DNA from 2 places in the Bacillus cereus group sp. BfR-BA-01383 genome. Region 2 is predicted to be linked to the other one. Evidence: riboswitches for the same ligand, from Rfam matches in the RefSeq annotation. Region 2 holds a riboswitch; the other holds the start of a gene.

Region 1 (4,441 bases), on a different contig from region 2:
AAAGAAAATGATGAGAAAAAAGAAAAAACGCAGAAGATAAAGTGAAACTTTAATCAGTGGGGGGCATCCCCTACGGATTATTAGCCCACACCAATCGGGCGTTTACGGGATAAAGGACACTTGCAATTTGCAAGTGTCCTTTTTAATTAAACGTTTGTTTAAAATTAAGCTTTCAGTACTTTAATACCTTTTACGATATTCCAAATGAAGTAGTATAAGCTAATGATTCCGCAAATACATAAGACGATGATTGCTCCAATTCCAAGTGTTACGTCTGGTTGATCAGATCCGATGCCCATAATTCCTAGAATAACTAATCCAATAAATGAAGCGATGCTTGGAATGATATGTGTCCATAGAGCACGTTTTGCATGTGGTTTTGTTTCAGAATCGCCCACAATCCATACGATAATAGGGAATAAGATAGGTGCGAATAGTACACTAAAGTATGATAAAGCAGCTAATATTTTGTTTCCGTTCATATGTATCACCTCATGAATAATTTCCGTTGTTATACATTCATTATGCAATAATGTTGGCAAGCTTCCTATCGATGAACATTACAAGAACGTGACGTTTTTGTAAGATTTCTACATTAAATAATGAAATTTTCAAAAAAATCTTTTTAAATAAAAATTGTTATGATAAAGTATAAAAGAAGTTATTGAAAACGTTTTCCGGAGCGTTTTTATTTTTAGACTTAAAGGTATGATGACCTGATAGTCTATTGATAAGGTTATATCTATTTAAAAGGGGATTCTTTAGGGGGAGAGAACAATGAACACATGGACACAAGTTTACGATCCGTTCGGTAACATTTGGATTTCGGCAGCAGTCGCACTTATTCCAATCATCTTTTTTTTCTTAGCTTTAGCAGTATTCCGCATGAAGGGGTATGTGGCAGGATTTATTACAGTTGTACTTACAATTTTGGTGGCGTTATTCGCGTATAAAATGCCATTCACAATGGCAATGGCAGCGACCGGATACGGTTTTTTATACGGATTATGGCCAATTGCTTGGATTATCATTATGTCGGTATTTTTATATAAAATTTCTGTGAGAACAGGTCAATTCGATGTGATTCGTGCGTCAGTATTATCAATTACGAACGATCATCGTTTACTCGTTATTTTAATCGGTTTTTCATTTGGCGCATTTTTGGAAGGGGCAGCAGGGTTTGGTGCACCAGTAGCAATCACGGCAGCGCTTCTTGCAGGTCTTGGCTTAAATCCTTTATATGCAGCAGGTCTTTGTTTAATCGCAAATACTGCACCGGTAGCGTTCGGAGCGATGGGCATTCCAATTACGGTTGCTGGACAAGTAACAGGTATTGATCCGCATAAAATTGGACAAATGGCTGGACATCAATTGCCATTCTTATCATTATTTGTTCCGTTCTTTATCGTATTTTTAATGGATGGATTTAAAGGAGTAAGACAAACATGGCCTGCGTTATTTGTAGCAGGTAGCTCATTTGCAATTACACAGTTCATTACAGCGACATTTTTAGGACCAGAACTTCCTGATATTACGTCAGCGCTTGTAAGTTTAGTAAGTTTGTCGCTATTCTTAAAAGTTTGGCAGCCGAAAGAGATTTATCAATCTAAACAAGCGGATAGTGAAGTAGCCGCGGCAACGACAACGACATCAACATCTATGCCGAAACTAACAGTAGGAAAAGTAGTAAAAGCGTGGTCTCCGTTTATTATTTTAACTGTGATGGTAGTCATTTGGAGCCAAAGTTTCTTTAAAGCATTATTCGCTCCAGGCGGCGCATTAGAGAGTCTTGTATTTAAGTTTGAAGTCCCAGGTTTACACAATTTAGTAATGAAAGCAGAGCCGATTGTAAATCAACCGACGCCTTACGAGGCAATTTTGAAGTTTGACGTATTATCAGCAACGGGAACAGCAATTTTAATTGCTTGTATCATTTCTATCTTTATTTTGAAAATGAGTGCGAAAGATGCAGTAGTCACATTTAAAGAAACGTTAAACGAACTTAAGATGCCAATTCTATCAATCGGATTTGTGTTAGGATTTGCGTTTATCGCAAACTATTCTGGTTTATCTTCTACATTAGCATTAGCACTAGCAGGAACTGGCGGATTATTCCCGTTCTTCTCACCGTTCCTAGGTTGGATTGGCGTATTCTTAACAGGATCAGATACGTCAGCGAACGCACTATTCTCAAATTTACAAGCAATTACAGCGCAGCAAGTCGGTGTATCTGAAGTGCTTCTCGTTGCAGCAAATACAACGGGCGGTGTAACAGGTAAAATGATTTCTCCGCAATCGATTGCAATCGCTTGTGCGGCGGTTGGTCTTGCTGGGAAAGAATCAGATCTGTTCCGCTTTACAGTGAAGCATAGTTTATTCTTCGTAATTATTGTGGGGATTATGACATATGTACAGGCTTATTATTTAACTTGGATGATTCCGTAAACAACAAAAGAAATAACCTTTGCATTTTTCAGATTATCGTGTATGATGGGAAAGTATTGAAAATTAAATCAGTGATAAACTAGGGGTGCCTAACGTATGCGTAGGCTGAGAGAGAAGCGCGTGAACTTCTTAACCCTTTGGACCTGATCTGGCTCGTACCAGCGTAGGGAAGTTAACGGCTTTACATAATGATGCCTTTTATGAGCCAGGTCCTTATTTTTTTATGGACCTGGCTCTTTTTATTTTGGCATGCGCTGGCCATATCTCGTCCTTGTCACGAACAGGGGGGTAACAAAGGTGATGAAACAATCTGTTTCAGCTGAGCAAATTGAATTGAAGTCGAGTTTACCAGGAAGTAAGAAAGTGTATGTGGATGGACCACGCGCGGGTATGAAAGTGCCGATGCGTGAGATTGAACAAAGCGATACAAATGGTGTTCCAAACAAGCCGATTCGTGTGTATGATACGAGCGGTCCTTATACAGATCCTGCGTATAAAGTGGAGTTGGAAAAGGGGATTCCAACGCCGCGTCATTCTTGGATCATGGAGCGCGAGGATGTAGAGGCATACGAAGGGCGCGAAGTGAAACCAGAGGATGATGGTGTGAAAGTGGCTTCGAAACATACACCTGTTTTCCCGCAAATGGATCGCCAGCCGCTTAGAGCGAAGCAAGGTGCCAATGTAACGCAAATGCATTATGCGCGTAATGGTATTATTACGTCTGAGATGGAATATGTTGCGATTCGTGAAGGAGTAGAGCCTGAGTTTGTTCGTAAGGAGATTGCAGAAGGTCGTGCAATTTTGCCAGCGAATATTAACCATCCGGAAGCAGAACCGATGATTATCGGGCGTAATTTCCATGTGAAGGTAAATGCGAATATCGGAAACTCAGCTGTCTCTTCTTCTATTGCAGAAGAAGTAGAGAAGATGACGTGGGCGACTCGCTGGGGTGCAGATACGATTATGGATTTATCTACAGGTAAAAATATTCATACGACGCGTGAGTGGATTATTCGTAATGCTCCGGTACCAGTTGGAACAGTGCCGATTTATCAAGCGCTTGAAAAGGTAAATGGAATAGCAGAGGATTTAACGTGGGAAGTGTATCGTGACACGTTAATTGAGCAAGCGGAGCAAGGCGTGGATTACTTTACGATTCACGCTGGTGTATTACTTCGTTACATTCCAATTACTGCAAAGCGTACGACAGGTATCGTTTCTCGTGGTGGTTCAATTATGGCACAATGGTGTTTATTCCATCATAAAGAAAACTTCCTATATACTCATTTTGAAGAGATTTGTGAAATTATGAAGCAGTACGATGTTTCGTTCTCTCTTGGAGATGGATTACGTCCAGGTTCCATTGCAGATGCAAATGATGAAGCGCAGTTTTCAGAGCTTGAGACACTTGGTGAATTAACGAAAATTGCTTGGAAACATGATGTGCAAGTTATGATTGAAGGACCTGGGCATGTACCGATGCATTTAATTAAAGAAAATATGGAGAAAGAACTTGATATTTGTCAGGGCGCGCCGTTCTACACACTTGGGCCGTTAACGACAGATATTGCACCAGGATATGACCATATTACATCAGCGATTGGGGCTGCGATGATCGGATGGTTTGGAACGGCGATGCTTTGTTATGTAACGCCGAAAGAACATTTAGGTTTACCGAATAAAGATGATGTTCGCGAAGGTGTTATTACGTACAAAATCGCTGCGCACGCAGCTGATCTTGCGAAAGGGCATAAAACGGCCCATCAGCGTGATGATGCACTTTCAAAAGCACGCTTTGAATTCCGTTGGCGCGATCAATTTAATTTATCTTTAGATCCTGAGCGCGCGATGGAGTATCACGATGAAACGTTGCCAGCAGAAGGAGCGAAAACAGCTCATTTCTGTTCGATGTGTGGACCGAAGTTTTGTAGTATGAGAATTTCACATGATATTCGTGAATATGCGAAAGAAAATGATTTAGAAACGACAGAAGCAA
Region 2 (4,441 bases):
AAAAGTGAAAGATGAAACGTTTTGGCAAGAAGCCTCTTTACAAGATTTGGAAAGTGTACGTGAAGCATTACGTGATTTGATCAAATTCATTGAGCGTGAGAAACAAAAAATTTATTATACGGATTTCAAAGATGAAATAATTGAACAGACTGAAAATGGATCCATATTAGATGTGAACGATTTACAAAGTTATCGGCAGAAAGTAGAGCATTATCTAAAAGAGCATCAGGATCAAACCGCTATTTATAAATTGCGCCATAATAAAGAGTTAACAAAACAAGATGTAGAAACATTAGAAGCAATTCTATGGCATGAGTTAGGTTCAAAAGAACAATATGAAAAGGATTTTGGTGATACGCCAATTACAAGACTTGTTCGTAATATTGTTGGGGTAGATCGAAGTGTTGCATTGAAAGAATTCTCGGAGTTTCTATCTGAAGAACGCCTGAATATTCAACAAGCAAAATTCGTTGAATTAATTGTGGATTATGTTGCGAAAAATGGAACTTTAGATAAACAAGTGTTACAGCAAGATCCATTTAGAGCACTAGGAAGTATCACTTCTTTGTTCAAACACAATATGGGGGATGCTAAGGGGATTATTGGTATTATCGATCGGATTAATAATAATTCGGAATTTATTTCTTAAAATTTCGATCAAACTTTTTTATAAAAATTGTATAATGCTTCATAAAGTGGGATTCCGTTTTGATCAATCTTTTTTCAAAATGGATTCCTTTTATTTCTTATCAAATAAGGGTTTGTAAAACATTTCTGATTAAACTTTATTCCAAACTAATATCTGGGAAATAAGACAAAGTAATATCTATACACTTAATTACAAACTTCTTTAAATCAATTTCAAAGTGGTGGGAATGCTCTGTTAATAAAAAAGGGGAAGGTGTTTTACAATCAAATCGAGGTTTTTACTACTTAAAATTATCATTATAACCATGTAAATTTGGGAGGAAATCATACAAGTCATATAAATACTAGAAATATTAATTTCGCCCTAACTATTGACGGGATACATTTGTACACGACCACAATTTAATTGGGCGTTAAAGCGAGTTGTTAAAGCTCGAGTCGCATTAAGACCGATATACCAGTCAGCTTCTGAACGCGCAACTGCCGAAGCATATAAATTGTCATATGCTTTACCTGGTTTTAAATTTGCAAAACCATCTTTAATTGCTTTATCAGTAACAGATGAAATCCATAGACGTTTGATCGGTTTATTAGTTCGAACTTTATCAATAATCCAACGAGCGACCAATTCTCCTTCACGCCCAGCATCTGTCGCCACAATAATTTCATTGACATCTTTTCTAAGTAGCTGACTTTTCACAGCATTAAACTGTTTACCAGTTTGTTTAATAACTGTTAGTTTCAAACATTCAGGTAGCATTGGTAAATCTTCTAAATTCCACTTTTTATATTTCACATCATAGCTTTCTGGGTCTGCTAATGTAACGAGATGACCTAAAGCCCAAGTTACAATGTATTTACTACCTTCAAGATAGCCATTTCCTTTTTTATCACACTTCAGTACGCGAGCAATATCTCGTGCAACGGAAGGTTTTTCAGCGATTACAACGCTTTTTACCATATTAAAAACATCCTTTCAAAATTCCATACGTTAAATATAGCACACATCTTCTTGAGATTCAGTCGCGCTCAAAGTTTGAATGATTTTTGATGAAATGAAGTAGTGGGATTTACAAATACAAATAAAAGATTGATATACATGTCATATTTTGAGATGGACACGTTCATAATGAAATTCATTTTCGGTATATAAAGGCGAAAAATGGTAATGTCATTTATCTTGATGCAAACTACTGGTACCTATCTGGTGGCGGACTTGAGTCTGTATCAGAAATGGTTAAAGAAGTATCACAAGGTTTAAAATAATAATGTAAAAGAGTGATAGGATGAATTTCTTATCACTCTTTTTATATGGAAAAGGAAAGAACTTGTTATTTTATTAGAATAAGAGTAGACTCTGAAGTAGATGAATAATAAACACATGGGAGTTTGTGGATGCAAACTGAGAGTATGGCTAACCCGTCATTGACCATTTGAACCTGTTGGATAATGCCAGCGTAGGGAGAGTGTAACAGCACATGTTCAGGCACTTTGCGTACGCAAAGTGCCTTTTTGTGTATCTCCCATCAGTATAGTTAGGAGATGAAAAGGATGAATATGAAAGAAATTAGTAAAGTAGTGGATTTGGTGAGAGAATCTAATCCGCTCGTTCATAATATTACAAATGTTGTTGTCACAAATTTTACAGCGAATGGTCTGTTAGCATTAGGAGCATCACCTGTAATGGCGTATGCAAAAGAAGAAGTAGCAGAAATGGCTAGCATTGCTGGAGCTCTTGTTTTAAATATGGGAACGCTTCGTCCTGAAGAGGTAGAGGCGATGTTACTTGCTGGTAAGTCGGCTAATACGAATGATGTACCGGTACTATTTGATCCAGTTGGCGCAGGAGCGACCTCTTATCGAACAGAAGTTGCAAGACATATTCCAGCTGAAATAGATTTAGCTATTATTCGCGGAAATGCAGCTGAAATAGCTAACGTGATTAATGAGAGATGGGAAATTAAAGGCGTAGATGCTGGTACTGGAAATGGCAATGTTGTAAGTATTGCAAAACAGGCAGCAGACGAATTGAATACAGTTGCGGTGATTACTGGAAAAGAAGATGTTGTTACAGATGGAGAGAAAACTGTTCTTATTCGAAACGGCCATCCTATTTTAACGAAAGTTACTGGAACAGGTTGTTTACTAACTTCTGTAATAGGAGCTTTTACAGCGGTAGAAAAAGATTATGTAAAGGCAGCCGTAGCAGCATTAACATTTTATGGAGTAGCAGCGGAACTAGCAGCGGCTAAAACAGTAGAAAAAGGACCTGGTAGTTTCCAAATTGAATTTTTAAATCAATTAGCGAATACAACTTCAGATGATATTGAGAAGTATGGAAAGATTGAGGAGTTAGAGTAAGAGGGAGTGAATGAAATGGCACGCATTGAAATAGATAAAATGTCAAAGCTATTGCAAGTGTATTTTATTATGGGAAGTAATAACTGCATGAAGGATCCTTTAGCCGTATTGAAAGAAGCGTTAGACGGCGGAGTAACACTTTTTCAATTTCGTGAAAAGGGAGAAGGAGCTTTAACGGGAGAGAAACGTCTACAGTTTGCAAAAGGGGTGCAAGCACTTTGTAAGGAGTATGGTGTACCGTTTATTGTAAATGATGATGTTGAACTAGCCATCGAATTAGATGCAGATGGTGTACATGTTGGACAAGATGATGAGGGGATTACTTCTGTTCGCGAAAAAATGGGTGATAAAATTATCGGTGTATCTACACATACAATTGAAGAAGCACGCTGGGCAATTGAAAACGGAGCTGATTATTTAGGAGTTGGCCCTATTTTCCCAACGAGTACAAAAAAAGATACGAAAACTGTGCAAGGGACAAAAGGATTAGCTCATTTTAGAGAACAAGGAATTACAGTGCCGATTGTTGGTATTGGTGGGATTACGGTTGAAAATACTGCTTCCGTTATAGAAGCAGGTGCGGATGGTGTTTCAGTTATTTCGGCAATTAGTTTAGCGGAATCTGCGTTTGAAAGTACAAGGAAATTAGCTGGAGAAGTAAATAAAAGTTTGTAGAAAAGGGCCATGTAGTATTTCAAATGCTGCATGAAAGAATGGACTGCCAAAAGTATTTAAACAAACGTTTGATTAAGAAAGCACAAACCTTTTTAAAATATAGGTTTGTGCTTTTATTTAAAACATAATTGAAATTAAGAGCATTCCAATTCCGATAGAAGTAAAGGTTGCGATCAGGCCTGGAATCATAAAGCTATGATTTAGAACATATTTACCGATGCCTGTTGTACCAGTGCGATCAAAGTTAATGGCAGCAACAATTGTTCCATAGTTTGGAATGAAGAAGTATCCATTTACTGCAGGGAACATTGCAATTAGTAATGCTGGTGGAATACCAAGAGATAGTCCAAGAGGCATTAAAGCACGAACGGTTGCTGCTTGGCTGTAAAGTAAAATAGATAGAATGAATAATGCGATGGCAAATAGCCATGGGGCACTTGTTACTAAGTGCTGAATTGATCCTTGAATCATATTTAAGTTTCCGTTAAAGAAAGTATCTCCCATCCAGGCGATACCAAAGATTGCGACGACAGCAGTTGCTCCTGCTTTAAAGACGTTACCAGACACAATACTTTCTACATTTGGTTTACAGAAAATAATAATAAGAGCTGCGATAGTTAACATAACCATTTCAATTGTGTTTGGCATGGAAAGACGAACTAACTTCCCGTCAACCATCCATCCCGGACGAAGTGCTTCAAATGAACCAAGAAGTACGACAAGGAAAGTTCCTACTAGGAAAAGGATAACTGATAAT

The links. A riboswitch is a leader RNA that binds a small molecule or an ion and turns the genes downstream of it on or off. The one in region 2 is predicted to bind thiamine pyrophosphate.
Region 1: it holds a riboswitch for thiamine pyrophosphate, as region 2 does, so the genes downstream of both, thiC (phosphomethylpyrimidine synthase ThiC) here and thiM (hydroxyethylthiazole kinase) in region 2, are expected to answer to the same signal.

What each region holds. Positions count from the first base shown of each region.
Region 1 is NZ_JAKUFP010000036.1:24,008-28,448, forward strand. It holds gene MR065_RS22805 (metal-binding protein) at 1-40, shown strand, start outside; gene MR065_RS22810 (magnetosome magnetite crystal formation protein family) at 165-482, opposite strand; gene lldP (L-lactate permease) at 778-2,445, shown strand; TPP riboswitch at 2,517-2,632, shown strand; gene thiC (phosphomethylpyrimidine synthase ThiC) at 2,746-4,441, shown strand, end outside.
Region 2 is NZ_JAKUFP010000017.1:15,838-20,278, reverse strand. It holds gene MR065_RS16385 (DEAD/DEAH box helicase family protein) at 1-649, shown strand, start outside; partial or broken gene topB (DNA topoisomerase III) at 1,034-1,609, opposite strand; partial or broken gene MR065_RS16375 (ABC transporter) at 1,804-1,914, shown strand; TPP riboswitch at 2,020-2,129, shown strand; gene thiM (hydroxyethylthiazole kinase) at 2,200-3,009, shown strand; gene thiE (thiamine phosphate synthase) at 3,025-3,684, shown strand; gene MR065_RS16360 (anaerobic C4-dicarboxylate transporter family protein) at 3,802-4,441, opposite strand, start outside.